Regions from separate parts of the Citrobacter pasteurii genome, predicted to be linked through region 3. Evidence: predicted binding sites of a transcription regulator. Region 3 holds the regulator's gene; each other region holds the start of a gene.

Region 1 (10,253 bases), 250 kb from region 3:
TGTAAACGCGTTCTGGCTGACTTGAGCGCAGGGGAACGGTACAGAAAGGTGTTGAGCAGATTTTCAACGCCTGCGGTCACTAAGGGTTTTAAAGGCATCCCCAATCTCCTGTCAGAACTTGTAGCCACGATGCAGCGCAACGACACCTGCCGTCAGGTTGTAGTAATCAACGCTTTCGAACCCGGCATCTTGCATCATTGCTTTTAAGGTGTCCTGATCGGGATGCATGCGGATGGACTCCGCCAAATAGCGATAACTGTCTGCATCGCTTGCTACCATGGAGCCAATTCGCGGCAGAACGTGGAAAGAGTACGCGTCGTAGGCTTTGCTCAACGGTTCGATAATCGGCTTGGAGAATTCCAGCACCAGTAAACGCCCGCCCGGCTTCAACACGCGATACATTGAGCGTAATGCTTTGTCTTTATCCGTCACGTTGCGCAGACCAAAAGAGATGGTGATGCAGTCAAACGTGTTGTCAGGGAAAGGTAACGCTTCCGCATTCGCCTGAACGTACTCAACGTTCCCCACTACACCGATATTGCGCAGCTTTTCGCGACCCATTTTGAGCATTGAGTCATTGATATCTGCCAGCACAACTTTGCCGGTTTCGCCTACCATGCGAGAGAATTTCGCCGTCAGATCGCCGGTACCGCCAGCCAAATCGAGAACGGTTTGTCCGCGACGCACGCCACTGCAGTCAATGGTGAAGCGCTTCCACAAACGATGAATGCCGAATGACATTAAGTCATTCATAACGTCATATTTAGAGGCCACAGAATGAAAAACGTGAGCCACCATGTCAGCTTTCTGCTCTTTAGCGACGGTCTGAAAGCCAAAGTGCGTCGTTTCTTGTGAATTATCCACCATCTCAGTGCCTGCTCATTCAAAAAATGTTCGAGAAGTGTAACAGATTGGGTCAATTTGCCCTACCCTTCTGCCGGGTTCAACTACCCCAAATGGACTAGCTTGATTGCTGATTTACCGCTTCATCATCGGGGTAAGGCTCATCCGGTTGCGTCTCAGGGACCGAGCGCAAACGGTACTCTTCATCCTGGGTCGTGGCTTGTTCAGCCAGTTCAGGATTAATCTCGCGCTTAATTTCCACCCCTAAACTGCGAAACGCTTCTGCCTGCGACAGGACGTTTCCACGACCGGAAGAGAGTTTTTTCATCGCCTGTCGGTAGTTGTCCTGGGCTTTATCCAGGCTTTGACCTATTGCCGACATATCATCCACAAACAACCGCATCTTGTCATAAAGTTTGCTGGCCCGATCGGCAATTTGTTGCGCATTACGGCTCTGATGCTCGTAGCGCCACAGATTGGCAATCGTACGCAATGCCACCAACAGCGTAGTGGGACTGACCAGCATAATATTATTTCTAAGCGCTTCGGTAATCAGTTCAGGCTGCCTGTCGAGCGCCAGTAAAAAAGCAGGCTCAACGGGGATAAACATCAGCACATAGTCAAGCGTACGTAACCCAGGAAGCTGCTGATAGTCTTTGCGACCCAGCAGACGAATGTGGTTTCGCACCGAGGCGATATGCTCCTGCAACGCACTCTCGCGGGTGAGTTCATCTTCAGCGTTAAAATAGCGTTCATAGGCAACCAGCGTCATTTTCGCGTCGATCACCACATCTTTGCCCTGCGGTAACCGGACAATAACATCTGGCTGCATCCGCGAGCGGGCGTCGTTTTCGATGCTGACCTGGGTTTCGTATTCATAGCCTTCACGCAGACCGGAAGCCTCAAGCACCCGCGTGAGTACCACCTCGCCCCAGTTACCCTGCGTTTTGTTATCCCCTTTTAATGCACGCGTCAGGTTTACTGCTTCCTGTGCCATCTGCGCGTTCAGTTGCTGGAGATTACGAATTTCGTGCGCCAGAGTATGACGTTCCTGTGCCTCTTTACCAAAGCTATCCTGAACCTGGCGTCGAAAACCGTCCAGTTGTTCGCGAAGCGGTGCCAGCAGGCTGTTCAGGCTTTGGCGATTTTGCTCATCTACCCGACGGTTACTGTGCTCGAAAATGCGGTTCGCCAGATTCTCAAACTGTTCGCTCAAGCGCTGTTCGCTGTTGATCATCTGGCGAATTTTATCTTCCGCATGCTGTTGCGTTGCTTCCAGACGAGTGGTGACTTCCCGGAGATCGGCCTCCAGCGAGGTATTGATACTCTGCAGGCTGCGGAGTTCGTTATTCAGCAGTTCGCATTCGTCGCGCCAGTGGGCCTCCTGTGAGAGTTGCTGCCGGGCGGCGCTTAGCGCGATATCCAGTTCACGTCGTTCTTCGATGAGGTCGGCACGGATCCTGTCGGCGTGCGCTTTTGTTGCCAGCCACCCAACCAGCAGCCCTGCGGCTAACGCCAGCACGGCACTCATCATAATTGAAATATCCACAACGCCCCCTTACAGCAACAACTTACCCGCACAAAATAGAATTGTGCTGTATAAACGTCCAGTTTAAAAGGAATTTCCTGCGAGGCACTACGCAAAATAAAAAGGCCGAACGCGTCGGCCTTTTAGCAAAGAAGGGAGAATTACAGTAAACGACGCGCAGCTTCCACCACGATTTTCACCGCGTGGCTTTCCGTTTGTTTCATCGTTTCCGCATTCGGGATCTCTTGCTGAGTACGGTTCACGATAACACCCGCGACCATACCAGCACGCAGACCCTGGCTGGCGCACATGGTCAGCAGCGTGGCAGATTCCATTTCGTAGTTCATGACGCCCATCGACTGCCACTCTTCCATCGAGCCTTTGAAACGGCTCACTACGCGACCAGAGAAGGTGTCGTAACGCTCCTGGCCCGGGTAGAAGGTATCAGAAGACGCGGTAACGCCAACGTGGGTAGTGGCGCCGATAGATTTCGCCGCTTCCACCAGCGCAGTGGTGCACTCGAAGTCGGCAACGGCCGGGAACTCCATTGGCGCGAAGTGCAGGCTTGCACCATCCAGACGGACAGACGCCGTGGTGACCAGGACATCACCCACGTTGATATGCGGCTGGATAGCGCCAGTCGTACCGATACGCAGGAAGGTACGAATGCCCAGCTGTGCCAGTTCTTCTACGGCAATAGAGGTTGACGGGCCGCCGATACCGGTAGAGCAAACGATCACGGCTTTACCATCCAGCTCAGCACGCCAGGTAGTGAACTCGCGATGAGATGCCAGCTTAACCGGCTTATCCATCAGCGCGGCGATCTTTTCCACACGCTCCGGGTCGCCAGGGACGATAGCAAGCGTAGCCCCTTGTAAATCGCTCTTAGTGAGGCCGAGATGAAAAACATCAGACTTAGACATAAAAACTCCTCTGTGAATCGGTTTTGTCAGAAGAAGCAAAAACATACTTTACCGAAGGCATGAACATATTTTCGTGACAGTCATCACTATGATGTAAATCAATTGCATTCAATTACCATGAAATAGTGATACACATCACATAAACAATGCAATGTAAGGAAGCCCTGCACAAAAGATAGACCGTTTAAGGCAATGTGGTTCGTTGCATGTGTCTATAGTTAACAATGCGCTTTTGGGCTGAATATTTAAGGGTACGGAGAATACCATGACAACACGACAATCTGGCTTTGCACCTGCTGTATCTCCACCGACATCTACCACGGTTCACACTCCGGATAACGCGATTATCGCCGGTGTAACGTCCATACCTTCACAAGGCGATGATATGCCAGCGTATCACGCACGACCAAAGCAAACCGATGGCCCGCTGCCCGTGGTTATTGTCGTGCAGGAGATTTTTGGCATTCATGAACACATTCGTGACGTTTGCCGCCGTCTGGCTCTGGAAGGGTATCTGGCTATCGCACCAGAACTCTATTTTCGCGAAGGCGATCCCAATGACTTTGCCGATATCCCGACGCTGCTCAGCGGCCTTGTCGCCAAAGTGCCTGACTCTCAGGTACTGGCCGATTTGGATCACGTCGCCAGTTGGGCCTCCCGCAACGGGGGAGATGCGCACCAACTGATGATCACCGGATTTTGCTGGGGCGGGCGCATTACCTGGCTGTATGCCGCACACAATCCACAGCTAAAAGCGGCGGTGGCGTGGTACGGCAAACTGGTGGGCGATAAAACGCTGAACTCCCCCAAACATCCCGTTGATATCGCAACCGATCTTAACGCTCCCGTTTTGGGACTGTATGGCGGCCAGGATACCAGTATTCCACAAGATACCGTTGAAACAATGCGTCAGGCGCTGCGCGCCGCCAATGCGAAAGCGGAAATCGTGGTCTATCCCGATGCCGGGCATGCGTTCAACGCCGATTATCGCCCAAGTTACCACGAAGAGTCCGCAAAAGACGGCTGGCAGAGGATGCTGGAGTGGTTCGCGCAATACGGTGGAAAGAAATAATTTCCGCCAGGCAAACCAATAAACAAAACGGAGGCATCAGCCTCCGTTTTGTTTTTACGCCTGACGCAGATTCTGCGCCGCTTTAACCATGTTTGCCAGCGCGGCACGGGTTTCCGGCCAGCCGCGCGTTTTCAGACCGCAGTCCGGGTTCACCCACAGACGCTCTGCCGGAATACGCTGTTCGGCTTTTTTCAGCAGGGCTTCAATCCACTCCACGCTCGGGACGTTCGGCGAGTGAATGTCGTAGACGCCCGGCCCGATTTCGTTCGGGTAATCGAACTCTTCAAACGACTCCAGTAACTCCATATCAGAACGAGAGGTTTCAATGGTGATCACGTCCGCGTCCAGCGCCGCAATGGAGTCCATGATGTCGTTGAACTCGCAGTAACACATGTGGGTGTGGATCTGGGTTTCATCCTTCGCCACCGCCGCGTTAATGCGGAAGGCTTCCACGCCCCACTCCAGATACGCCGCCCAGTCGCTGCGACGCAATGGCAGACCTTCGCGCAGCGCCGGCTCATCAATCTGGATAATACCGATCCCCGCCGCTTCCAGATCCGCAACTTCATCACGCAACGCCAGCGCAATCTGCTTCGCGATGGTTTCACGCGTCACGTCTTCACGCGGGAATGACCAGCAAAGAATGGTCACCGGACCGGTCAGCATACCTTTTACCGGTTTGTCGGTCAGCGACTGGGCATACTTCGCCCACTCCACGGTGATCGCTTCCGGGCGGCTGACGTCGCCAATGACTACCGGTGGCTTCACGCAGCGAGAACCGTAGCTCTGCACCCAACCGTTCTGGGTAAAGACGAACCCGTCCAGATGTTCACCAAAGTATTCCACCATGTCGTTACGTTCGGCTTCACCGTGCACCAGCACGTCGAGCCCCAGACGTTCCTGTTCAACGATCGCCTGTTTGATATGTTCCGCGATACCGGTGCGGTAGTTACCGGCATCCAGGTTGCCTTTTTTGAAGTCCAGGCGCAGGCCGCGAATTTCCGTGGTTTGCGGGAATGAGCCGATAGTCGTGGTCGGCCATGCCGGCAGATTAAAGCGGGCACGCTGTGCCTCGGCACGAACCGGATAAGCGTTGGCACGCTGGCTGTCCTGGGCAGTGATCGCCGCCAGACGTTTTTCCACTGCGGCGTTGTGGACACGAGTAGAGTGGCGACGCGCCTGAATCGGTGCGCTCCATTCAATCAGCGCCGCGGTATCGCCGCTGTTCAACGCATCACGCAGTAGCGCCAGCTCGCCGCATTTTTGCAGGGCGAAGGCAAACCAGCTCTTCACCTCTGCATCAAGGCGGGTTTCCACGCTGAGATCGATGGGGCTGTGCAGCAGGGAGCAGGAAGAAGCCACCCACAGGTCACGTTTCCCGACGATATCTTTAATTTGCGCGTATTTTTCGCTGAGGTCGGCGCGCCAGACGTTGCGTCCGTTCACCAGACCCGCTGACAGCAGCCAGTCGGCAGGCAGACGTTTGTGCAGCTCGGCGACATCATCTTTACCGTGCACGAAGTCAACGTGCAGCCCCTGCACCGGCAGCGCGGTAATGGTATCCAGGTTTGGCGTTACGCCTTCGAAGTAGGTGGTCAGTAGCAGCTTCACCTGACCCTGCAGAGCGTCATAAGCCGGTTTAAAGGCATCCAGCCACGCTTGCGGCAGCTCCAGTACCAGAGCAGGTTCATCGATTTGTACCCACTCAATACCCCGTTTTGCCAGTTCCGCCAGCACCTGCTGGTAAACCGGCAGAATGTCGTTCAACAGACTCAGGCGGTCAAACTGTTCGCCCTTCACTTTCCCTAGCCACAGGTAAGTTACCGGCCCCAGCAGCACAGGTTTCACCTTATGGCCAAGCGCCAGCGCTTCGTCTACTTCATCCAGCAGTTGGGTCCAGGTCAGTTTGAACTGCTGACCTTTGGTGAACTCCGGCACCATGTAGTGATAGTTGGTGTTAAACCATTTGGTCATTTCTGCCGCCGCCGCGGGCTCACCGGTCGGTGCGCGGCCACGGCCAATGCGGAATAAGGTATCGATATCAACCGAGCCGTCTTTATTCTGATGACGAGCCGGAACGTTGCCGAGCAGCAGGCTGGTGGTCAGCACGTGATCGTACCAGGCAAAATCGCCCACCGGCAGCAGGTCAACGCCCGCCTGCTTCTGCTGATCCCAGTGGCGGGCACGCAGCTCGCGACCAACGGTCAGCAATTCTTCACGGGAAGAATTTCCCGCCCAGTAACTTTCTTGCGCTTTCTTCAACTCGCGACGCAGGCCAACGCGAGGGAAACCGAGGGTGTGATTCAATATTGTCATTTTTCTTCCTCTAATTATATGTAAATCCTATGGATTTTGAATTTAGGGAAGGCGGCAAGTTTACTCATCCCCAGGAGCTTACTGAAGTAAGTGACTGGGGTGGGGAAACGAAGCCAACGCACCATAAATTTAAAAGACGAAGGATTTTAGCCGTCCAGATGTTTACACATCCATAATTGGCGGTTACTGTATATTCCTCAAGCGCAATTTGTTCATGCCGAAGTGAAGGACTTTCATGATCGAGATTAAACATCTGAAAACGCTCCAGGCGTTGCGGAATAGTGGTTCGCTGGCAGCCGCTGCGGCGACGTTGCATCAGACCCAATCCGCCCTTTCTCACCAGTTCAGCGATCTGGAGCAGCGCCTTGGCTTTCGACTCTTTGTCCGTAAAAGCCAGCCGCTGCGCTTTACGCCGCAGGGCGAAATTTTGCTGCAGCTGGCAAATCAGGTATTGCCGCAAATTGGTCGGGCGCTGCAGGCCTGCAACGAACCGCAGCAAACCCGACTGCGTATCGCGATTGAATGTCACAGCTGTATTCAATGGCTGACGCCCGCGCTGGAGAATTTTCGTGCCAACTGGCCGCAGGTGGAGATGGACTTTAAATCCGGCGTGACGTTCGATCCGCAACCGGCGCTACAGCAGGATGAGCTGGATCTGGTGTTAACCTCCGACATTCTGCCGCGCAGCGGACTGCACTACTCGCCGATGTTCGATTTTGAAGTCCGCCTGGTCCTGGCGCCGGATCACCCGTTAGCCAGTAAAACGCAAATCACGCCGGAAGATTTAGCTAGCGAGACGCTGCTTATTTACCCGGTGCAACGGAGTCGACTGGATGTCTGGCGGCATTTCTTACAGCCTGCGGGCGTGAGCCCGTCGCTGAAGAGCGTGGATAACACCCTGCTGCTGATTCAAATGGTTGCCGCCAGAATGGGTATCGCCGCGTTACCACACTGGGTGGTGGAGAGTTTTGAACGCCAGGGCCTGGTGGTGACCAAAACCCTGGGCGATGGATTGTGGAGCCGACTGTACGCCGCCGTGCGTGATGGCGAGCAGCGACAGCCAGTCACGGAAGCGTTTATTCGCTCAGCGCGGAATCACGCCTGCGATCATCTGCCGTTTGTGCGGAGTGCGGAACGACCCACTTTCGATGTACCCACAGTGAGGCCACTATCACAGCCGCGCCAATGATGAAGCTTGGCCAGTGAGGCTGTTGATGCCAGATAGCCAGGTTGACCAACAGCCCGGCCGGCACATGCATATTGTTCATGATGCCCAACGTACCTGCATCTACCTGGGTCGCACCGTAGTTCCACATAAAGTAACCAATGCCGGACGCCGCCACGCCAAGAAAGACCAGAATTCCCCACTGCAGCGTGGTTGCAGGCATTTTCTGCGCATTACCCAGCATGAACCAGGCCACGACAGCCACCAGAAAGGCCCCCATGTAAAACCAGGCAAAAGCGTTGTGCTGTGGCATTGGGCGGGTTTCCATCAGACGCTTATAGCCCACCATACCGATGGCAAAACTAATATTAGAAAGCTGCACCAGTATCAGGCCAGTCCAGAAGTGGCTGGTTACCTGATCGTAACGAATAATCCCCGCGCCAATCACCGCCAGTAACGCACTGAAAGCGTAGCTCCAGCGCAGACGGCGTCCGCTCATCAGGTCATAAATCAGCGTGATGTAGAGCGGCGTCAGCACGGTGAAAAGCAACAGTTCTGAAACCGTCAGATACAGGTAGGCGTGAAAACTCAGCATATACATAATGCCAAGCTGCATGGCCCCCACCAGCATATACAGCGCGATCGTTTTTACGCTGTGCCCGCGGGTACGTAAAAACGGCAGGAACACCAGCAACGCGAGTCCAACGCGCACCAGCACCGCAAAATAGCTATCGACATGACCGGCAAGGTACTCGCCAAACAGGCTGAAGGAAAAGGCCCACAAAATAGTGGTAATGATGAGTAGCGCCACAATGGATGCCTCTTAGAACAGGGAACATCCATTGTAGCGGAGAGTTTAGTTGACAACTGGTCAACTAAAGAACAATCACTTTAAAAAGAGATCGCGCAGGTAGTGCGGCACGGCATCGTCAGCATTAAGACCAATGACTTCCAGTTCTGGGTGCAGATCCTTCAGGCGCTGGTGGGCATTGCCCATGATGCAGCCTTTGCCCGCCATGGAGAGCATTTCCGCATCGTTCATCCCGTCGCCAAAAGCGATGCAGTCTTTCAGGCTGTAGCCCATCGCTTTCGCCACCGCTTCCAGCGCATGACCTTTCGACACGCCGCCCGCCATGACTTCCAGACAGGTAAGCGTAGAGAAGCTGACGTTAACGCGATCGCCCCAGCGGGCGTTAATCGCCTGCTCCAGCGGCAGCAGCCTTTCGTGAGAATCGGTGGTGAAGAACACTTTGCTGACGCCCTCCGGCTCCAGTAGCGCAGGTTCAAACAGAGAATAGTTAAACACCGCTTCTTTGAAAAAGCGCATTTCGTCGGGGCGATGGCGGTTCATAAACCACTCATCATCGCGATAAACGTTGGTCACGATGTCCGGGTTTGCATTCACTACGCCAAACAGGTCGCTGGCAATGTCGCGATCCAGGTTATGCGAAAACACCAGGTTTCCGTCAGAATCATGCACCCGCGCGCCATTGGAGGTGATCATGTAGGTTTTAATGCCGAGGTTATCGCGAATTTGTCCCACATCAACATGATGACGGCCAGTCGCAAACACGAAGTTAACGCCACGAGCAGTCAGTAATTTCAGCGTCTCTTTAGCATATGGGGACAGAGTATGGTCGGGGGAAAGCAGCGTACCGTCTAAATCAGACGCAACAACCTGATACATAAGAAAATTCAACCTCTAGGCAAAGCGGGTTCCGCTGGATGAGTTATGCTTGTCGAAAAATTCGACAATAGCGTTAAGCGCGACTGAGCGCATTGCGTCCTTTTCAAAAAGGATCTCATGGTACGCGCCTTTTATGACAAGCGGCTGACCTCCTTCTACAGGATGGCCCGCTGCGGCGCGGAGTTCACAAAAACGATCGTGCATGCGGTTATCCACTACACGCTCTTCTTCGGCCTGAATCAGCAACGTCGGCGTCGCGTCGTCTCCCGCGCCAGCCAGAACCTGTTCGCCAGCCAGAATACCTTCACGCACCCAATGGTAGGTCGGGCCGCCTACGCGTAGCCGTGGCTCATCAGCATAGAAGCGTAGATTGCGCCGATAGCGCTGTCGACTATGGGTTAGCGCATTCATACCGAAGGGTAGCGCCCGCCAGCGCCCGGTTCCCATCGCATAGCCTTCGCGGATCCGTGGATGCCCTTCAGCCCAGTCCAGAATGTGGCGCACCATCCAGTCAGGAAAGCGCATCACAATACCAAACATCGGCGCACAAAGCGCGATGGCATCACACTGATTCGGGTGGCGCTGCAGGAACAATGTGGCAATCGCTCCACCCATAGAATGCGCCAGTATATAGCGTTTTCTCCACGGACCGGGTAGCACTTCCTGCTGCCAGAAGGCGGTTAAATCGTCGACATAGTCATTAAAGTTATCGACATGAC
Region 2 (10,253 bases), 1.4 Mb from region 3:
TTACACGGTAACATTGAGATCGCAATGAAATATCAACAACTTGAAAATCTTGAAAGCGGATGGAAATGGAAGTACCTGGTGAAGAAGCATCGCGAGGGGGAGTTGATTACCCGCTATGTGGAAGCCAGCGCTGCCAAAGAAGCCGTTGATTTGTTGCTAACCCTCGAAAATGAACCGGTTCGGGTCAACGCCTGGATTGAAGAATACATGAACCCTGCACTGCTCAATCGTATGAAGCAAACGATCCGGGCGAGGCGTAAACGGCACTTTAATGCAGAACATCAACATACGCGTAAGAAATCGATCGATCTGGAGTTTATGGTCTGGCAGCGTTTAGCCGGGCTTGCGCAGCGACGTGGTAAAACACTCTCAGAAACGATTGTGCAGTTGATTGAAGATGCGGAACATAAAGAAAAGTATGCGAACAAGATGTCGACATTGAAGCAGGATCTACAGGCGTTACTGGGTAAAGAGTAGGGTACGGGTAACGTCAATATGGAGTGTGTCTGTACTTTTGCATGATATGTAGATGAAAAAAAACCCCGCCAGGCGGGGTTTTTTTATAAGACGATAACTTAAGCCTGAGGCTGAGTTACAACGTCTTTGATACCTTTAACTTCGATCTCAACACGACGATCCGGAGCCAGGCAGTCGATCAGCGCAGCGCGAGCTTTCACGTTGTCACAGGTGTTACCAGTAACCGGGTTGGATTCGCCCATACCACGTGCGGAGATTTTGTCAGCAGGGATACCTTTAGAGATCAGGTAATCAACAACAGACTGAGCACGTTTCTCAGACAGACCCTGGTTGTAAGCGTCAGAACCGATGCGGTCAGTGAAGCCCAGAACAACGACGGAACCGTCTTTCGGATCCAGGTTGCTCAGCTGGCTGTACATCTGATCCAGAGCCTGTTGGCCTTCCGGTTTCAGAGTCGCTTTGTTGAAGTTGAACAGAACGTCAGACTTCAGAGTGAAGTGTTTGGTCTGTACTTCTGGAGCCGGAGCCGGAGCCGGAGCAACTACCGGAGCTGCTTCTTCCTGCTGGCCGAAACGGTAAGAAACACCAACGCTCAACAGACCGTTGTCTGGACGACCACCAACGGTGTTCGCGTCACCGATGTTGTTAGTCCACTGGTATTCCAGACGGGTAGCGATTTCAGGAGTAATTGCATACTCTACGCCGCCAGCGAATACTGGGGATACACCAGTGTCGTGGTCTTTGAAGCCGTCGTTGTTTTTAGCATCTGCACGCCAAACCATACCACCCAGACGGGTATAAACGTCCAGATCGTCAGTGATTGGGTAACCCAGTTTAGCGGTCAGCTGAACGCCCTGAGCTTTGAATGCGCCATTTTCAGTGTTGCCTTTGTACGGCATACGACCTAACCAGTCGTAACCCATTTCAAAACCAACGTACGGGTTAACCTGGTAACCACCGAACGCACCAGCACCCAGTTGGCTTTCGTGGGTCGGTCCGTTGTTGTTGATCTGATTGTTGCCGATGTCATGGAACTGGGACCAACCCAGTTTAGCACCAGTATACCAGGTGTTATCTTTCGGAGCGGCCTGCGCCACGGTAGCGAAACCAGCCAGTGCCACTGCAATTGCGATAGCTGTCTTTTTCATTTTATGCGCCTCGTTATCATCCAAAATTCGCCATGAATATCTCCAGAGAGATAACACGGTTAAATCCTTCACCCGGGGACCAGTTCAATAGTTACTCTACCGATATCTGCGGCTTACGCCGAGCACCCCTGGCGATGTAAAGTCTACAACGTAGTTGAAAACTTACAAGTGTGAACTCCGTCAGGCATATGAAAAAAAAAGGCTTGTATACATAATATTTAACATTTGTGGATGATTAATTGTACAGCTACTATCGCGGAAACCGCTTCACACAGGCGTTCTCGCAAAAAGTGTGTTAAAGCTCAAAGCTGAATTTGAGGGTGAAAAAAAATTCCAGGATAAATCCTAATTTTACTTAATGATACAAATTCGAGTGAATTTTTAGCCCAGAATGCTGTCTCCCCGCAAGTGTCTGAGCGCGTACAGGACGCATGATAAACCCCATCGCATTGCCTTCATCTGCTGCTTTTACCAGCTCGGCATGTTCATCTTCGGTTAATTCTTCCGTCAGCCAGCCAATTACGACGCTGTAGTTACCCGTGCGTAGCGCACGAACCATAGATTCCAGCGTATTGCAGGGAGAGAGTTGGCTAATCTGCATGACTTTCGTCAATGGGAGTCCGGCCGACTGCACCCACTCCCGGCTTAGTTTTTGCTGAGGCGTCAGCCACAGCTGCCAGCGCGACTGCTGACCTAATTGCTGAAGCAGGGGAAGCAGCAGGAGCTGCGTCATCATGGGCTGGTCCTCGCGATAGACCACTTCACTGATAAGCCCAGCGGTAGTGTGCTCTGACGACACGCGCGCAATTTTGCTTGCTGTGGAAGAGAACGACGAAGAACGATTTGCATAGCCTGAAGTGTACATAATCAATCCAGCCCTGTGAGTTACTGTATGGATATACAGTAACCCTGCTATCACCAAAGATCAACCTTATTTTCTGAAACAGGTTCGCAGTTTTTGGTTGTTGTTACGGGAAAAACAAAATTCATCTTGCCCCTTGCGAATAAGTTGCCTATTTTCGTCATTAACGGATCCGCTACTGCAAATCATTTTATTACGTTATGATTTAAAAGGATTTTTATGAAAAAACTTTCTTATGCAAGGATCTATAAATCACAAGAATATCTGGAGTCACTGGGGACTATTCGTTATCGATCGCTGTTTGGGGGTTATAGCCTGACAGTCGAGGATACGGTGTTCGCCATGGTCGCCAGTGGCGAGCTATATCTTCGGGCCTGTGAACAGAGCGCGCAGTACTGTGTAAAACATTCCCCTGTCTGGCTGACATTTATAAAACGTGGACGTCCGGTGGTGCTCAATTATTATCAGGTGAACGATACGCTGTGGCAAAACCAGCAACAACTGGTGTCGCTATCACGGTATTCACTGGATGCGGCGTTAAAAGAAAAGCAAAGTCGTTTTGCACAGCATCGCCTGCGTGGACTGCCGAACATGACATTTCATCTGGAAACCCTGCTGAATGAAGCAGGTATAAAAGATGAAAGCACATTACGCATGTTGGGTGCAAAAATGTGCTGGTTGAAACTGCGACAGATTAATCCCGCCCTGACGGTGAAAATACTCTATGCCCTTGAAGGCGCGATTGGGGGCATTCATGAGGCGGCGCTCCCGGCGATTCGCCGCCAGGAGCTTGTGGAGTGGGTGAGTTCTCTTACGCCTGAACCGGTGTACTAGACGGTAATGCGGCAATTTGCTGCTGTAATCGTCGGATTTCTGGTAGTAGCGCTATCAATAGGCCAACTTGCTGTACGACCAGCGGTTCTTTACTGTCCGGGCGTGGTTCAAGATGCTGAATCCGTTGCTTCAGTCCTTCAAGCGCCTGGTATACGCGTTGCTCGTCAGCAGGTTGATGATGAAGTGCATCATCAACATAGCAAACGGCATCGTCCAGTAATGCCAGAACGTCCGGGTTGGTTAACTGTTCACGGTGTGCGCCCAGTGCCGAGATATAACTGGTAAAGGTATGGTTGAGGCACAGCAAGCGGAATGCCGTTTCGCGCGTTTGGGCGGTAACATCCGGTTCACTCGACATATTCGACACCACGGATGCCAGCTCCGCATCACGATTATGCGCATCGCGGCGCGCAATACGGTATGCCAGACGATTGTCTCGCCCCTGATGATATTGTTCGAGAATGGCGTCAAGGTAACGACAGTTTGCGTCGGTCGCCCGTTCAATCACCCGTGGCAGGTTGCGAAAGCGCCAGTCTGGCCAGATGAAACTGACGGCTGCCCATGCGATGGCACAACCTATCAGCGTATCGATGACGCGCGGCAGTGCGACTTCAAACCCTTCTCCAAGCAGGTTAAAGCACAGCAATACCAGCAGCGTGATAAACATTGTGGCATGTGCGTACTGAACATTGCGGAAAGCAAAAAAGAGCACGCCGGTGATCACCAGCAGTATTAATTGCCCTTCCAGCGATGGGACGAACCACAGGATGGGCAGTCCAATCGCTATCCCGACTAATGTGCCGATAATCCTTAACGCCAGACGATGTCGTGTGGCGTTGTAGTTGGGCTGGCAGACAAACAGGCTGGTCAGCAGGATCCAGTAGCCATGGTTCATGCCCGTTATCTGGATAATGGCGTACCCGACGCAGAGCACCAGCGACATGCGAACCGCGTGGCGAAACAGCGCCGACTCCGGCGTAAAATTGCGACTCAGACGCAGCCAGATATCACTGAATCCGTGCGGACTGTCATCGGCAAGCTGATTTTCTGACTCATTGCGCGAGAGTACCTGAGCCTGTTCAGACTCAATGGTGGCCAGTTGCGCATCGATAGCCCGCAGGTTCGATAGTAAGAATCCCAGCGTATTGAGCAGATCTGCAGGGGCACCGCTTGCACGCATACGCTCAAGGGCAGCATCTATATGTGTAAAGACTCGCTCAAAGTGTGGATCGTGCTGGTAAGGGGTGCGTAGCAAAATGCAGCGAGACAGTTGCGTACAGGCTTGCCCCTGCATCGACATTAATCGCTGGAAACGAAACATCACATCGCTGTGACGGAAATGGTCGCGTAGCGTCTGGTACTGAATATGTGAGGAACTTGCGCGTTCGTGAATATCCTGCGCGACAAAATAGTAATGCAGTGTGCGGCGGGTTCCTCGCTGTCCGCGGTCACCGCGCAGACGGGTCAGTAATGATACTTTTGTTTGGTTCAGCGTCGCCATCAGTTGCCCATTGGCCAGCGCTAACTCATACAGGGGGGCCTGACTTTCATCTTCGATGTCGGGATCAAAAAGGCGGGATTTCAGCTCCAGGTAGTGTGCCAGCTGTTCGTAGCTGCGTGCCAGATTGTCCTGCAGTGGACGAATCGGGAACAGAAGGTGACCGATGAGCGTCAGAAGGTTATACCAGATGGCGCCTGCAAGCAGCAGGATCGGTTGCTGATACCACTGATCGTAAAGTGATGTTCCCAGCATGGTGTAAATGGCGATCAGTAATGCACCAAAGGCTATGGTCGCATAACGCTGACCTAAGCCCCCCAGCAAAATAAAGCCGCTGGTGGAAAGCGTTAATCCAATTGCGAAAAGCCACGGCCAGGGGAAGAGCAATTCGACGGAAGCCGAAGCAATGAAAAAGCAGATCAGCGTAATGATCAAATTACGCAGACGACCCGCGAGCCGATCGTCCAGATCGGTCAGCGCGGCAGCAACCATGCCCAGCGTTAGCGGGATGGTCAGTTTGACGTCACCCAGCCACCACGGCAGTGCCGTTGTACCGCAAAGCGCGATAAAAATCCGCACGTAGTACAGCCAGGTGCTGTTCCAGGTGTAGCGTTTAAGCAGTGGACTTAACATAAAGGCCATCAGTTCCGATTATTCAAAGCGGCGACGCGCGTTGGCTTCGCGTGCGGCACGGGCAACTTCGACTGAAACCACGCGACGACCAACCGGCCAGAGTGCAATCGCGGCGATTTTAAAGTTCGCGATACCAACCGGAATACCAATAATCGTAATGCACTGGGCAATACCGGAAACAATATGCATCAGGCACAGCCACCAGCCGAAGAAAATCAGCCAGAAAATGTTGAGCAGCGTACCGCCGGTATTCAGAAGCACGTTTTTACCCGCCGGGTTGAGTTCATCAACGTGAATCGCCTCATTACCGTAGGGGAATAGCGACAAGCGTGTGATTTCCCAGCAGGAGCGGGTCAAGGGGAGTGTGAAGATAAGTACGATACTGACTAACGTCGCCAGTAGCCAGGCTAAGGTGGTGGCGAATCCCCCAAGCACAAAATTTAAAATATTCAGAACAGTACGCATAAACCCTCGGTTAACTCTGGTTTTCTGTGAGTTTGGCAATTGTAACGTTTTTTTGGGCTGGAGCACGTTTTCTCTGGCGGTTACACTGATAAGCAAACCTCTTCGTGTGGATCCGCGTAAGTCTTATGGAACTGAAAGCAACTTCTCTGGGAAAACGTCTGGCGCAACACCCTTACGATCGGGCCGTTATTCTCAATGCCGGCATTAAAGTCTCCGGCGACCGTCATGAGTATCTTATTCCATTCAATCAGTTACTGGCTATCCATTGTAAAAGGGGCCTGGTATGGGGTGAGCTGGAATTTGTGCTTTCTGATGATAAAGTTGTACGCCTTCACGGCACTGAATGGGCGGAAACCCAGCGTTTCCACCATCATCTGAGCATCCTCTGGCAGCAGTGGAGCCAGGAGATGAGTGACGTTGCAGCAGGGGTGCTGCAGGAACAGCTGGATACGATTGCCGCGCGTACAGGGGAAAACAGATGGCTGACGCGGAGCCAAACATCCGGATTGCAGCAACAGATCCGCCGTGCTTTTGACGCGTTGCCCCTGCCGGTCAATCGTCTGGAAGAATTTGATCATTGTCGTGAGGCGTTGCATCAATGTCAGGCGTGGCTGCAGGATATTGAAGCGTGTCGTTTGCAGCACAATCAGGCGTACACCGATGCGATGCTGGCGGAGCATACCGAGTTTTTCCAGAAGATTGAGTCCTCACCGCTGAATCCAGCTCAGGCTCGTGCGGTGGTGAATGGCGAGCAGTCGCTATTGGTGCTTGCGGGGGCAGGAAGTGGCAAAACATCCGTTCTGGTTGCGCGTGCGGGCTGGTTGCTGGCGCGGGGAGAAGCGGCTGCTGAACAAATCTTGCTGCTGGCGTTTGGTCGCAAAGCCGCTCAGGAAATGGATGAGCGCATTCGCGAACGACTGAATACGCAAGACGTCACCGCGCGGACGTTTCATTCACTGGCGTTGCATATTATTCAACAGGGTAGCAAAAAAGTCCCGACAGTCAGCAAACTCGAAAATGATACTGCCGCCAGAAATAAGCTATTTATCGCCACATGGCGTCAGCAGTGCAGCGAGAAAAAAGCCCAGGCTAAAGGCTGGCGACAGTGGCTGGAAGAAGAGATGCAGTGGTCCGTGCCAGAAGGCAATTTTTGGGACGATGAAAAATTACAACGTCGCCTGGCCTCACGTCTGGATCGCTGGGTTAGCCTGATGCGTATGCATGGTGGAGCACAGGCGGAGATGATCGCCAATGCGCCGGAGGCGATCCGCGATCTGTTCAGCAAACGTATAAAGCTGATGGCGCCGTTGCTCAAGGCCTGGAAGAGTGCTCTGAAAGAAGAGAATGCCGTTGATTTTTCTGGATTGATCCATCAGGCGATTGTCATTCTGGAGAAAGGACGCTTTATCAGCCCGTGGAAGCATATCCTGGTTGATGAATTTCAGGATATCTCCCCACAGCGCGCCGCCCTGTTAGCCGCATTGCGCAAGCAAAATTCACAGACCACGCTGTTCGCCGTGGGAGATGACTGGCAGGCCATTTACCGTTTCAGTGGCGCACAACTTTCGTTAACTACCGCCTTCCGGCAACACTTTGGTGAGGGCGATCGCTGCGATCTGGATACGACATACCGTTTTAATAGCCGTATTGGCGAAATAGCCAATCGGTTTATCCAGCAAAACCCGCATCAGCTTAAGAAACCGCTCAATAGCCTGACAGCAGGCGACAGGAAAGCCGTCACTCTGCTCGATGAAAGTCAGCTGGATGTGTTGTTGGATAAGCTATCCGGCTTTGCGAAAGCAGAAGAGCGCATACTGGTGCTGGCGCGATATCACCACCTCAAACCTGTCAGTCTTGAGAAGGCAGCGACCCGCTGGCCCAAACTACAGCTGGATTTTATGACTATTCATGCCAGTAAAGGACAGCAGGCGGATTATGTCATTGTCGTTGGGCTTCATGATGGCAGCGATGGTTTTCCGGCCCCGGCTCGTGAGTCGATCATGGAAGAAGCATTACTGCCAATGGTCGAGGATTTTCCGGATGCAGAAGAGAGAAGGTTGCTCTACGTGGCACTTACGCGTGCCCGGCATCGGGTGTGGTTGCTGTTTAATAAAGACGCGCCATCCTGTTTTGTTGATGAACTAAAACAACTGGATGTCCCGGTAGCGAGAAAACCCTGAAGAACAGGCGGCGACGGCGGCCGCCTGTCTGGCGATTATTTGAGGCGCTCAGCCAGATAACGGGCGTAATCCGGGATCAGGATGTCCGCTGCATCGTTGAAATTTGGCGACTGGATAATAAAATCGGCGGTAGAGACGTTGGTGGCAACCGGAATATTCCAAACTGTGGCCAGGCGCAGAAGGGCTTTGACATCCGGATCATGAGGCACGGCGTTGAGTGGATCCCAGAAGAAGATCAGCACATCAATTTTCCCTTCAGAGATCAGTGCGCCGACCTGCTGATCGCCGCCCATTGGACCGCTAAGCATGGCGTTGACATCCATGCCGGTCGCGCGTTGAATGAGATTTCCTGTCGTGCCTGTCGCATAGAGGACATGCTTTTCTAACAACGGCTGGTGGCGTTCCACCCAGTTCATCAGCATCTGTTTACAGTGATCATGTGCAACCAGCGCAATATGCTTACGCGCCGGTAAAGTGCGAGTCGTCAGTTCCATAGTACAGCTCCCAAGTTAACCTTATTACAGAGTACTGGAAGCGCTTGAGGCTGCAAGAGAAAGACAAAAAAAATGCGTAGGTGGACATGAACGTCATGAGGGTGGTTGTTTCTCTGCCCATTGCAGAAAATTACTTCGCGTTTGCGCGTCAGCCTGCTGGAACCAATATTTTAAGCGCTGCTCGGTGAGTGTTTGCGACTGCGGCGGCACGCGATCCAGTTCAGAAACTCCAGATAGCAGAGAGCTGTCATCGGCCATCATAGTGGCAAATTGTGGGAGTGAAGCATGCTTAGACGATTTGTTATAGCGTTCAGTCTCGAGTTCATAATCCACGATTTTTGCCGATGAGGTAATCGACAAAATATCCAGTTTGACCGGAATAGGCATGGAATCGCCATCTAATAGTTCCACACGGGGAGCTTCATCGAAATGCGTTGCGTCACGTTCGTTGTTCAGACGGGGAAGATGAAAATTGACCTGACTAACCAACTGAGTATCAAAACTGATGACCAGCGGAGGAGAAATATACAGACGTTCTTCATGACTGGAGAGACGAATCGTTTTCTCAACGCGAAAGACAAGCTGATGCCGACCATTCTCCAGCTCAATACTGTCGGCACCGCGCAGTAATGAGCTGGAGACTTTTTTTCCGTCCAGCACCAGCAGGTCAATATCATTAGACAGACGTAAAGAGGTCGCACAAACGGTTACCGGCAAACACAGGGCAATTAAGGCTGTCACAATGCCGGCTTTCATATGTTTCTCCCGTCCAGAAAATATCTGTATAAGATCTATCTAAATTTTTCGATAATCATGTTTACTAACATATAGACATATTTTTGAGTTTAGCTCTCATGCGCCAGTATGGGATGAATGGTTGCATGCTCAGGTTTGTCGTACACTTTGCTAAACAGCCTGGAGGAAAACGATGAAAGAGACCGATATTGCTGGCATTTTGACAACTACCCGCACGATTGCACTGGTAGGAGCAAGCGATAAACCCGATCGCCCAAGCTATCGGGTGATGAAATATTTACTCGATCAGGGCTATCACGTTATTCCCGTTTCACCGAAGGTTGCCGGGAAAACGCTGCTGGGACAACAGGGCTATGCGACGCTGGCAGACGTACCAGAGAAAGTGGATATGGTGGATGTCTTTAGAAACTCAGAAGCAGCATGGGGAGTCGCACAGGAGGCTATTGCTATTGGCGCGAAGACCTTGTGGATGCAGCTTGGCGTGATTAATGAGCAGGCTGCTGTGCTGGCGCGCGATGCGGGCCTGGCGGTAGTGATGGATCGTTGCCCGGCGATTGAAATCCCCAGACTGGGACTGGCGAAGTAAGGTTGTACTGTTGCCGGATGGCGCATTGTATATCCGGCCTACAACGGTGTTTGTCGTAGGCCGGAGAAATGTTGTCAGTTGCGCAGGCGTGGAGCCTGGAGTTGTTTACGGATTGTCCGTGCCAGTTCATCCATCGACGGTTGCTCTGGATGTTCTTCCTGTAGCTCGCTACTCAACTGTGCTTCAGCCAGATACGTATGTACTGGCAGGCCATTATCGTCTTCCATCACTACGTGATACCAGGGAGCGGCGCGAAGTTCGTCGTTAACCGCCAACTCATCAGGTGACGGGTCATCAAGCGAATATTCCGGGTCGATATC
Region 3 (10,253 bases):
GCGCGATAGAAAAACGATGAGCGGGAAAAGCGGTAGACTGAGATTCAGGCAGCATGGCGAATATTCAAGCATCCGGTTAAAAAAGGGGCGCTACTATAGCATAGACCGTTGCGATAGTGAGCCACATCATCGTGGATAGCGCCCTTCGTCCGCGTGGATCGTCATTTCCGCCCGGGTTTTCCGTCGTGTGGACCAAAAAACTGTGGAGGATGGTCAACCCAGCGATCCTCGCGCGTGGCGGCATAAACCGGATTAAGCGGATAATAAATGCGATTGTATTTTTTGTTCGCCTCACCGACGACCAGCAGACGTACCTCTTCACTGGTGTTATTGATAAAGGTGTGACACACACCGGTTCCTGCCGGGAAACCAACGCTGTCGCCGGGTTCCAGCTTCCATAAGTAACCATTGATCCAGGCTTCCGGGTAGCCTTCCAGCACGTAGATGAACTCTTCTTCATCACTTTCAGCGTGTGGATAAGAAGTACGACGACCCGGCGGCAGGCGTTCGTGATGAATGCCTAATCGCCCTAACCCCAACCTGCGGGCCAGCGGCGCGCCAATAGAAAAAAGCTCATCGCTGCCTGGATAGGTGGAGTCATCAGGCCCCTCAACTTCACGCCAGTGGCGAATACAATCGGGTCTTTTCATGTTAATTTTCCAGTGTTGCGATGCGTCAGGTATAGCACACAGCGGTGGATCTCGGCGTTTTAAGCAAAACATGATAAAGTAAGGGATTAACCTTCCACGCAAATCGAGGCGCCAAATGGACAAAACCACCACGCAGGAGTTATTGGCTCAAGCTGAAAAACTCTGTGTGCAACGTAACGTGCGGCTAACGCCACAACGCCTCGAAGTGCTGCGCCTGATGAGCCTGCAGGAAGGTGCGATCAGCGCCTATGACCTGCTTGATCTGCTGCGGGAAACCGAGCCGCAGGCCAAACCCCCTACCGTGTATCGTGCGCTCGATTTTCTGCTGGAACAAGGGTTTGTGCATAAGGTGGAATCCACCAACAGCTATGTCCTTTGCCATCTGTTCGATCAGCCAACCCATAGCTCGGCAATGTTTATTTGTGACCGCTGTGGCGTGGTAAAAGAAGAGTGTGCGGAAGGCGTGGAAGATATTATGCATACGCTGGCAGCTAAAATGGGATTTGCTCTGCGCCATAATGTGATTGAAGCCCACGGCCTGTGTCCGGCATGTGTGGAAGTTGAATCATGCCGCCATCCTGGCGAATGCCAGCATGACCATACAATTCAGGTGAAAAAGAAAGTCGGGCGGTAAATAAAAGAGCGTACGTCCTTGTACTCTCAGGAGGGAGGGGTTAATTACCAGCGGTAATCGTTGCGTTTTTCCCAATCTTTAACTTCTTTCTCCGCCTGATCTTTCGCGTACCCGTATCGTTCCTGGACTTTACCTACCAGCTGGTCGCGTTTACCTTCAATGACCGTCATATCATCATCGGTCAGTTTGCCCCATTGCTCTTTCACTTTACCTTTGAACTGTTTCCAGTTACCGCTGACTTCGTCTTTATTCATCATCAAGTCCTCATCGTTAGGTTGTGAATAGCGCGAGTGCCATGTCCAGACACATGCTGTTTTCTCTGGACGTGAGAATAAGTGTAGTCAGTGATTCTGAGCTTTATTTACTATTCGGAATTTTTAACCATTCCTTTCAGGCAAACCAGGTACCATTACGCCAGTGACGCCGCCAGATAAAGGCCAGCGATAGCCCGCGCAGCGCGAGAAAAACGGTTAACGCCAGCCACAAACCATGATTTCCGAGCCACGGCAACGTCAGGAGCGTTAAGGTGAATCCCACTGCGGCAACGGCCATACTGTTGCGCATTTCTGCAGCCCGCGTCGCGCCAATAAACATCCCGTCGAGCAGGTAACACCAAACGCCCACCAGCGGTAACACCACCTGCCAGAAAAGATAGCGATCGGCCAGCTGTTGGATTTGCGACAGCGAGGTCAGCAGCGCCACAATCTGCTCGCCGAACAGGGCATAGACCAGCGAAAAAAGGATCGCCACAATTCCCGACTGCCGACACGCCGCTCGCCAAACATCCAGCAGTTGACTGCCATCCCGCGCGCCATAAGCCTGACCAGAATGGGCTTCCACGGCATAGGCAAATCCGTCCAGCGCATAGGCGGTGAACGTCAACAGAGTCATCAGAACGGCGTTGACTGCAATAATATCGCCCCCGAGACGCGCCCCCAGCACCGTAATCGCACCAAAACAGAGCTGCAACAACAGCGAGCGCAGCATGATGTCACGGTTAAGCGCCAGTAAACGGCGGAAGTTGCCACGCCACGCCTGCTTCAGCATTGCCAGCGAAATTCCGCGCATATGCAGGACCTTACGTACCATCATCAGACCGATCAGCAAAGTGGCATATTCGGCAATCACCGTCGCCAGCGCCGCGCCCTGTACGTTCATATGCAGGCCCATCACCAGCCACAAATCGAGCATGATGTTAAGCACATTGCCGACAATCAGCAGGATAACCGGCGCACGCGCATATTGAACGCCAAGCAACCAGCCGAGCAACACCAGATTGGCCAGTGAGGCGGGCGCGCTTAACCAGCGGATTTCCAGGAACCTTCGGGCCTGCTCCAGCACCGCTTCGCTACCTCCCACGATATGCAACGCCAGGCTGATAACCGGTGCGCGAAACAGTGCGATAAGCAGCCCCGCTCCCAGCGCCAGCATCAGCGGCTGAACCAGCGCGCGCGCCAGTGCCTGCGGATTTTTCGCACCGAACGCCTGGGCTGTCAGACCAGTGGTACTCATACGCAAAAAAAGCAGCAGCATAAAGAGAAAACTGGTCGCTGTTGCGCCAACGGCAACGCCACCAAGGTAGACCGGGCTATCCAGATGACCAATCACCGCCGTATCCACCAGTCCCAGCAGTGGAACAGTGATGTTGGAGAAAATCATCGGTAAGGCAAGGTGCCAAAGTGCTTTATCAGAGGAGGTAAAGAAAGGCATGGAAAGGAGCCTGAAAAGAAATTAACGCGTTTTTGTAGACCCGATAAGGTAGCATCATCGGGCAATTTGCCGGAGAGCGACGTAAACGCCCTCTCCGGCCTACAGGAAATCAGCAGATCATTACAGCCATTCACCGTTACGAATCACGCCTACCGCCAACCCTTCAATGGTGAAGTTTTGCTCGCGCAGATCGACAACGATAGGTTTAAATTCACTGTTTTCCGGCAGAAGTTCAACCTTGTTGCCCTGCTTTTTCAGGCGCTTAACAGTGACTTCATCATCAATACGGGCAACAACAACCTGGCCGTTACGCACGTCCTGCGTTTTATGCACAGCCAGTAAATCGCCATCCATAATCCCGATATCTTTCATCGACATACCGCTGACGCGCAGCAGAAAATCGGCGTTCGGTTTGAACAGTGATGGGTCAACCTGGTAATGGCCTTCGATGTGCTGCTGTGCCAGAAGTGGCTCACCGGCCGCGACACGACCAACAAGCGGTAAACCTTCCTCTTCTTCCTGCAGCAGGCGAATACCACGCGATGCGCCAGAAACGATTTCCAGTACACCTTTACGCGCCAGTGCTTTCAGGTGTTCTTCAGCCGCGTTTGGGGAACGGAACCCCAAACGCTGCGCGATCTCCGCACGCGTCGGTGGCATACCTGTCTGGCTGATGTGATCTCTAATGAGATCAAACACCTCTTGCTGCCTGGCCGTTAACGCTTTCATTCCGCCCCCTGGGTGTATATACAGTTATGCTGTGAGTATATACAGCTAAAGGCGAATTTGGAACCGCAAACTGCACAAAAAACAGGAGATTTATGAAGTTGTGGAACCTTTATCGCAAATGCGACCACAACAGGATGCCCCAGGTGATCAGAGCGACAAAAATAGAAAGCAATACTGCAGCCGATCCCATATCTTTCGCCCGGCCAGAAAGCTCGTGATACTCCGAACCTATTCGGTCGACGACCGCCTCAATGGCGCTATTCAGAATTTCAACGATCATCACCAGCATCACCGAACCAATCAGCAGTACGCGGGTAATCGCGTCAACGTCCAGCCAGCAGGCGATGGCTACCCCCAACAGTACGGCAACGCTTTCCTGACGGAATGCCGCCTCATTGATCCATGCGGCGCGGAAACCTTGCCAGGAATAGCCTGCTGCTTTGATAATCCGAGTAAATCCAGTGGTATTATTGGCCATCAAAAGAACCTTTTTACATAATTAGCGTGAGTATTATTGTATCGTTACCCTGTTTGTTTCAGGGCATAAGCAAAGCTGCGCGAAGTATGACGGGATACCACAGAAATTCACTAAACTTTCTGATATCCTTGCAGCGCATTTGCATTATTAACCAGAGGCTTTACATCGTTTATGTCCGGCTGGCCACGAATTTACTACAAATTACTGAATTTACCATTAAGCATCCTGGTAAAAAGCAAGTCTATCCCGGCGGAACCCGCCCCGGAATTGGGACTCGATACCTCTCGTCCCATTATGTACGTCTTACCGTACAACTCAAAAGCAGACTTGCTGACGCTGCGTGCCCAATGTCTGGTGCACGACCTCCCTGACCCCCTGGAACCGCTGGAGATAGATGGGACTTTGCTGCCGCGCTACGTGTTTATACACGGCGGCCCGCGTGTATTCACCTATTACACGCCAAAAGAAGAGTCCATCAAGCTGTTCCATAACTATCTCGATCTGCATCGCAGCAACCCCGATCTGGATGTACAGATGGTGCCGGTGTCGGTGATGTTTGGCCGTGCTCCAGGGCGCGAGAAAGGCGAAGTCAATCCGCCGCTGCGTATGCTGAACGGTGTACAGAAATTCTTTGCGGTGTCCTGGCTGGGTCGCGACAGTTTTGTCCGCTTCTCGCCTTCGGTCTCCCTGCGTCGCATGGCAGACGAACACGGCACGGATAAAACCATCGCCCAAAAACTGGCACGCGTGGCGCGTATGCACTTTGCTCGCCAGCGCCTGGCCGCAGTCGGCCCGCGACTCCCTGCCCGTCAGGATCTGTTTAATAAGCTGTTGGCCTCAAAAGCGATCGCCAGAGCGGTGGAAGATGAAGCCCGCAGTAAAAAGATCTCCCACGAAAAAGCGCAGCAAAACGCGATTGCGCTGATGGAAGAGATCGCCGCCAACTTCTCCTATGAGATGATCCGCCTGACGGACCGTATTCTGGGCTTTACCTGGAACCGTCTGTATCAGGGCATTAATGTTCACAATGCTGAACGTGTACGCCAACTGGCGCACGACGGACATGAAATCGTCTATGTGCCGTGCCACCGCAGTCATATGGACTACATGCTGCTGTCGTATGTTCTGTACCATCAGGGGCTGGTTCCACCGCATATCGCGGCAGGGATCAACCTGAATTTCTGGCCGGCAGGTCCGATTTTCCGCCGTCTGGGCGCATTCTTTATTCGTCGTACGTTTAAAGGCAATAAGCTCTATTCCACCGTATTCCGCGAATACCTGGGCGAGTTGTTCAGCCGTGGTTACTCGGTTGAATACTTTGTCGAAGGTGGCCGCTCACGTACCGGCCGTCTGCTTGACCCGAAAACCGGCACGCTGTCGATGACCATCCAGGCGATGCTGCGCGGCGGTACGCGTCCCATTACACTGGTGCCTATCTACATCGGCTACGAGCATGTGATGGAAGTGGGAACTTACGCAAAAGAGCTGCGTGGCGCGACCAAAGAGAAAGAGAGCCTGCCGCAAATGCTGCGCGGTTTGAGCAAGCTACGTAATCTGGGTCAGGGCTACGTTAACTTTGGCGAACCTATGCCATTGATGACCTACCTGAATCAGCATGTGCCGGAGTGGCGCGAATCTATCGATCCTATCGAGTCTATTCGCCCGGCCTGGCTGACGCCGACAGTGAATAACATTGCTGCCGACCTGATGGTACGCATTAACAACGCGGGCGCGGCCAACGCCATGAACCTGTGTTGTACCGCGTTACTGGCTTCCCGTCAGCGTTCTCTGACGCGCGAGCAGCTAACCGAACAGCTCGATTGCTACCTGAGCCTGTTGCGCAATGTGCCGTATGCTTCGGATACGACAGTGCCGACACAAAGCGCCAGTGAACTTATCGACCACGCCTTGCAGATGAACAAGTTTGAGGTTGAGAAAGACACGATCGGTGACATCATTATTCTGCCGCGCGAGCAGGCGGTACTGATGACCTACTACCGCAACAACATTGCGCACATGCTGGTTCTGCCTTCGTTGATGGCCGCGATTGTGACTCAGCACCGCCGGATTTCACGCGCCGCATTGCAGCAGCATATTGAAGCGCTGTACCCGATGCTGAAAGCAGAGCTGTTCCTGCGTTGGGAGCGTGATGAGCTTGCCGGGGTAATTGACGAGCTGGTCAACGAAATGCAGCGTCAGGGTCTGATAACCCTGCAGAACGATGAGCTGCATATCAACCCGGTTCATTCTCGCACGCTGCAGTTGTTGGCTGCGGGCGCGCGTGAAACGCTACAGCGCTATGCCATTACCTTCTGGCTGCTGAGTGCGAACCCATCCATCAACCGCAGTACCCTGGAGAAAGAGAGCCGCACCGTGGCACAACGTCTTTCCGTGCTGCACGGTATCAACGCGCCTGAGTTCTTCGATAAAGCTGTGTTCAGCTCCCTGGTGCTGACGCTGCGTGACGAGGGCTACATCAGCGATACCGGTGATGCCGAACCGGAAGAAACGATGAAGATCTATCAGATGCTGGCCGAGCTGGTCACATCCGATGTGCGTCTGACCATCGAAAGCGCAACGCAGGGCGAGTAAGCATAAAAAAACCGGTCGAAATGACCGGTTTTTATTGTGCAGGCTAAGCCAAACTCAAAGGTGCCAGTAGCTCATCGCCAGCCCTAAGAACAGCACCAGCCCCACATAGTTATTGTTCATAAACGCTTTAAAGCAGGCATCCCGTTCACGATCGACAATCAGTTTCTGCTGATACACAAACAGCGCGCCCGCCACCAGCAGTGACCAGTAATAGCCCAGCCCCAACCCGTTTAACCAGCCCACCATCGCCATCAGCGCCAGCACACCAACCTGCAGAATGCCAATAATCAGCTTGTCGTTCTGACCAAACAGAATGGCGGTTGATTTAATGCCAATCTTCAGATCGTCATCACGATCGACCATCGCATACTGGGTGTCATAGGCCACCGCCCAGAGAATGTTGGCGAGGAACATCAGCCAACAGCTCAGTGGTACAGACTCACTCACGGCGGCAAACGCCATGGGAATAGACCAGCCAAACGCCGCCCCCAGCACCACCTGCGGCAGGTGCGTATAGCGTTTCATGAAGGGATAAACCCACGCCAGTGCTAACGCGGCAACGGACAACAAAATCGTCATCGTGTTAAGAGTCAGAACCAACAGGAAGGCGAGCAACACCAGCACAACAAACAGTGTTCGGGCCTCTTTCTCCGTGACTGCACCGCTCGGTAGCGGCCGGTTTGCGGTCCGTTTGACGTGTCCGTCAAATTTCCTGTCGGCATAATCATTCACCACGCATCCGGCAGCGCGCATCAGCCACACACCGGCGACAAACACCGCCAGTATCCACAATTGCGGTACGCCGGGGGTCGCTACCCACAGCGCCCACAGCGTAGGCCAGAGCAGTAGTAAGGCACCGATTGGCTTATCCGTACGCATCAAGCGGTGAAACGCCAGCAGCTTATTCTGCGTCAGACTCCACTCCATCTTTATCTTCCTCTCAGTACAACGGCGATGCAGGCAAAAAAAGCTCGGTAAGCATCAGCGGCTTACCGCTCAGCCGCAGGCGGGAACGACGTCCCCACAACGCTGCATCGCGGCCAATCTCAATAAAATCGCGGGTCAATGTCGATGATGTAAACAAATAGCGCCCGAGCGGGGTTTTCCCCAAATTTTGTAAAGCCAGTTCGGGGCCGCACAAGGTGGATTCCGGCACGACAGTCCGACCGGCAAGCCACGGCTCACCATCCGCGCATAACAGGATTTCCCGCAACCAATAGCGGGATTCTGCCGGCAGCAACGTCAACTCTTCAGTGACCTCATTTTGCCCAACGAATCCTTCTCGTATCAATGTTACGGTGACCTGTTTTCCCTGCTGCTCAAAACGTTTGGTCATGGAATCTTCCAGTAACAACCAGTCGAGCAATTGGGGGTCAAGCGACGGGATCGCATCAAAATAACGCAGAGCACGCAGTTGCGTTAACGCGGGGTGTGGCATGCCTTACTCTCCGATTCATAACCTGAAGGCATTGTATCGCAGAAAAGGCTTTGCGGGGTGAGCAAACACGATTAAGTGATCGGTAGGGCAACATAAGTGTAACAAGTAGCATCGAAGGATAAAAAAAGGTGCGCCAGGAGACGCACCAGTTGTTGCAAAATCAACAATGTGGGGAGATGGTTACCCCTTGCCTTTTACACTGCTGATAAAGGTGGAACGGGCAGATTTGGATCCCAGACGTTCAGCTTCATCAAGCAGCTTCAGCGCTTTATCGACATCGCCTTTCGCCACGGCATCCTTAATGCCCTGGTTAAAATAACTTTCCGTGTCATTTAACATCGGCTCGCTTTTCTTCACTGGTTGCGGTGCCGGTGCGGCTACCGCGGCAGCCGGAGCCGCATAGGCCACCGCAGGCGCTGCGGTATTACCCACCGTGACAGGGCCAGGGCCGGATGAGCCAAACAGCGGCCCGACCAGCACGCTGGAGGAGGAGCTGGTTTTGACTTTCAGTTTCAGCAGACCGTCGGTGGTATGACGGGCGATCGGGTCAGGAATATCCGGAACAGCGTTGCCTACACCCTTGGCATAGGCTTTTGCCGGGTCAAGCAGGGTCGTGGTCTGCTGGAGATCTTTATCTGTGGTAAAGACCAGAACATAAAGTTTTTGCTGGCCCAGCGCTGGCGTCAGACGCATTACCCCTTCCAAACGATCGGCACTCATCACGCCGGGCTCCTGGTAGGTGAAATAGCTGCTGGGGAAGAACGCAGATGGCGTCATGTTTTGGTCAAGAATTAAGACGTTTGGCGCAAATACACTGGTTTGTTTGTTGACTTCACTGGTCAGCGTCAGGGTTAACTCACCAATATTTGCGGGTACGCTGTACGCAGCAACTGGGCCAGTAATACCAGCAACATCCAGACGCTGACCCGCTGTCGCTAGCTGTGTCGCCTGGGTTTTGGATTGATCAACCGGCGTCCAGGTTAACTGTTGTAGCGCAGCAGTGGGGATAGTTGGAGCCGCGGTGGTGTTCTGCGGAACAATATTTACATCGGCCAGGCTGATGCCAGGCGCGCTGGCAAATAACCCTGCAGATAAACAAAGGGCAACGAGACTTTTCTTCATTTTCATTGTTATCACCTCAGATAGCATGGGTTCAGCGGTGGCCAGGCAATAGCGCGCTAAACCGTAATCAAGAGGGGCTGGCGCCCCTCTTTCGGTCTTTACGTCAGGTTAGTGCTGAATTACCACCAGATTTCCATCTGGGCACCGAAGGACCACTCATCGCTGTCGCCACGGCTGGTTGTGCTGATACCAGAGTTCGTTGCAGCGGCGTATTTGGTTACGTCGTTACCATTTTTAACGTAGCCCCACTCTTCATCCCATTTGGCATAGGTTGCAAAGACACGAATTGCCGGGCGGGACCAGATGCTGTCACCCGCCTGCCACTGTTGCGCCAGGGTGATTTTGTATTGGCTGTTGCGATCGCTGGTCTGCTGAGATTTGACGTTGTCGTAACCGACTTCCAGCAGGGTGCTCATGATCGGTGTCCATTTGTACATCGGACGAATACCGACGGTGTACCATTCGGTCCCCAGGTCGTTATCCATATCGAGGTTCTGGTACATACCGACGTACATCAGATCCCATTTGTCGCCCAGGGAGATTGCACCGTGGTCAAGTACGCGGAACAGGCTACCGTTGTTATTAATAACGTTATTGGCGTAATTCGTTTTACTACCGTCTGGGTTAGTAACGGTGATGGAGGATGAACCGTAAGACCCTTGGTTCAGACCTTTACCCTGAGTGGTCATAGAATCTGTCGCGTACTGAACAACAAACTTGTTGTAGCCCTTCAGCATGCTCTGGGTATGTTCAGCGGTGAACATCCAGCCGTCTTTAGATGCGCCGTCTGCCAGGTGGTAATCATCGGTGGTATTCGCACGGCCATAGTCAACGCCCAGTTCCAACATCCCATCCGGGTTAGTTGCCAACTGCGCTAAACGAACGTCAAATACGTCGTTG

Evidence for each region. Region 3 encodes LexA, which represses DNA repair genes until DNA is damaged. Its sites were predicted from a motif close to TNCTGTATGTACATACAGNA; they were not measured.
Region 1: metR (HTH-type transcriptional regulator MetR) is a predicted target of LexA. The motif match lies at 6,867-6,886, and genes of this name have one in related genera.
Region 2: sulA (SOS-induced cell division inhibitor SulA) is a predicted target of LexA. The motif match lies at 2,512-2,531, and genes of this name have one in related genera.

The regions. Positions count from the first base shown of each region.
Region 1 is NZ_CP077262.1:180,192-190,444, forward strand. Features, by position in the region: gene ubiJ (ubiquinone biosynthesis protein UbiJ) at 1-98, opposite strand, end outside; gene ubiE (bifunctional demethylmenaquinone methyltransferase/2-methoxy-6-polyprenyl-1,4-benzoquinol methylase UbiE) at 112-867, opposite strand; gene rmuC (DNA recombination protein RmuC) at 962-2,392, opposite strand; gene udp (uridine phosphorylase) at 2,533-3,294, opposite strand; gene I6L54_RS00925 (dienelactone hydrolase family protein) at 3,560-4,366, shown strand; gene metE (5-methyltetrahydropteroyltriglutamate--homocysteine S-methyltransferase) at 4,421-6,682, opposite strand; gene metR (HTH-type transcriptional regulator MetR) at 6,918-7,871, shown strand; gene I6L54_RS00940 (carboxylate/amino acid/amine transporter) at 7,759-8,658, opposite strand; gene yigL (sugar/pyridoxal phosphate phosphatase YigL) at 8,734-9,534, opposite strand; gene pldB (lysophospholipase L2) at 9,550-10,253, opposite strand, start outside.
Region 2 is NZ_CP077262.1:3,467,318-3,477,570, reverse strand. Features, by position in the region: gene matP (macrodomain Ter protein MatP) at 25-477, shown strand; gene ompA (porin OmpA) at 576-1,625, opposite strand; gene sulA (SOS-induced cell division inhibitor SulA) at 1,981-2,490, opposite strand; gene I6L54_RS17015 (TfoX/Sxy family DNA transformation protein) at 2,707-3,321, shown strand; gene yccS (YccS family putative transporter) at 3,299-5,452, opposite strand; gene I6L54_RS17005 (YccF domain-containing protein) at 5,471-5,917, opposite strand; gene helD (DNA helicase IV) at 6,043-8,097, shown strand; gene mgsA (methylglyoxal synthase) at 8,133-8,591, opposite strand; gene csgI (curli synthesis inhibitor) at 8,685-9,347, opposite strand; gene I6L54_RS16985 (CoA-binding protein) at 9,520-9,933, shown strand; gene hspQ (heat shock protein HspQ) at 10,008-10,253, opposite strand, start outside.
Region 3 is NZ_CP077262.1:4,845,115-4,855,367, forward strand. Features, by position in the region: gene dusA (tRNA dihydrouridine(20/20a) synthase DusA) at 1-55, opposite strand, end outside; gene I6L54_RS23335 (cupin domain-containing protein) at 162-650, opposite strand; gene zur (zinc uptake transcriptional repressor Zur) at 766-1,284, shown strand; gene I6L54_RS23345 (CsbD family protein) at 1,329-1,538, opposite strand; gene dinF (MATE family efflux transporter DinF) at 1,675-2,994, opposite strand; gene lexA (transcriptional repressor LexA) at 3,115-3,723, opposite strand; gene I6L54_RS23360 (diacylglycerol kinase) at 3,833-4,201, opposite strand; gene plsB (glycerol-3-phosphate 1-O-acyltransferase PlsB) at 4,373-6,793, shown strand; gene ubiA (4-hydroxybenzoate octaprenyltransferase) at 6,848-7,720, opposite strand; gene ubiC (chorismate lyase) at 7,734-8,231, opposite strand; gene malM (maltose operon protein MalM) at 8,412-9,359, opposite strand; gene I6L54_RS23385 (maltoporin) at 9,473-10,253, opposite strand, start outside.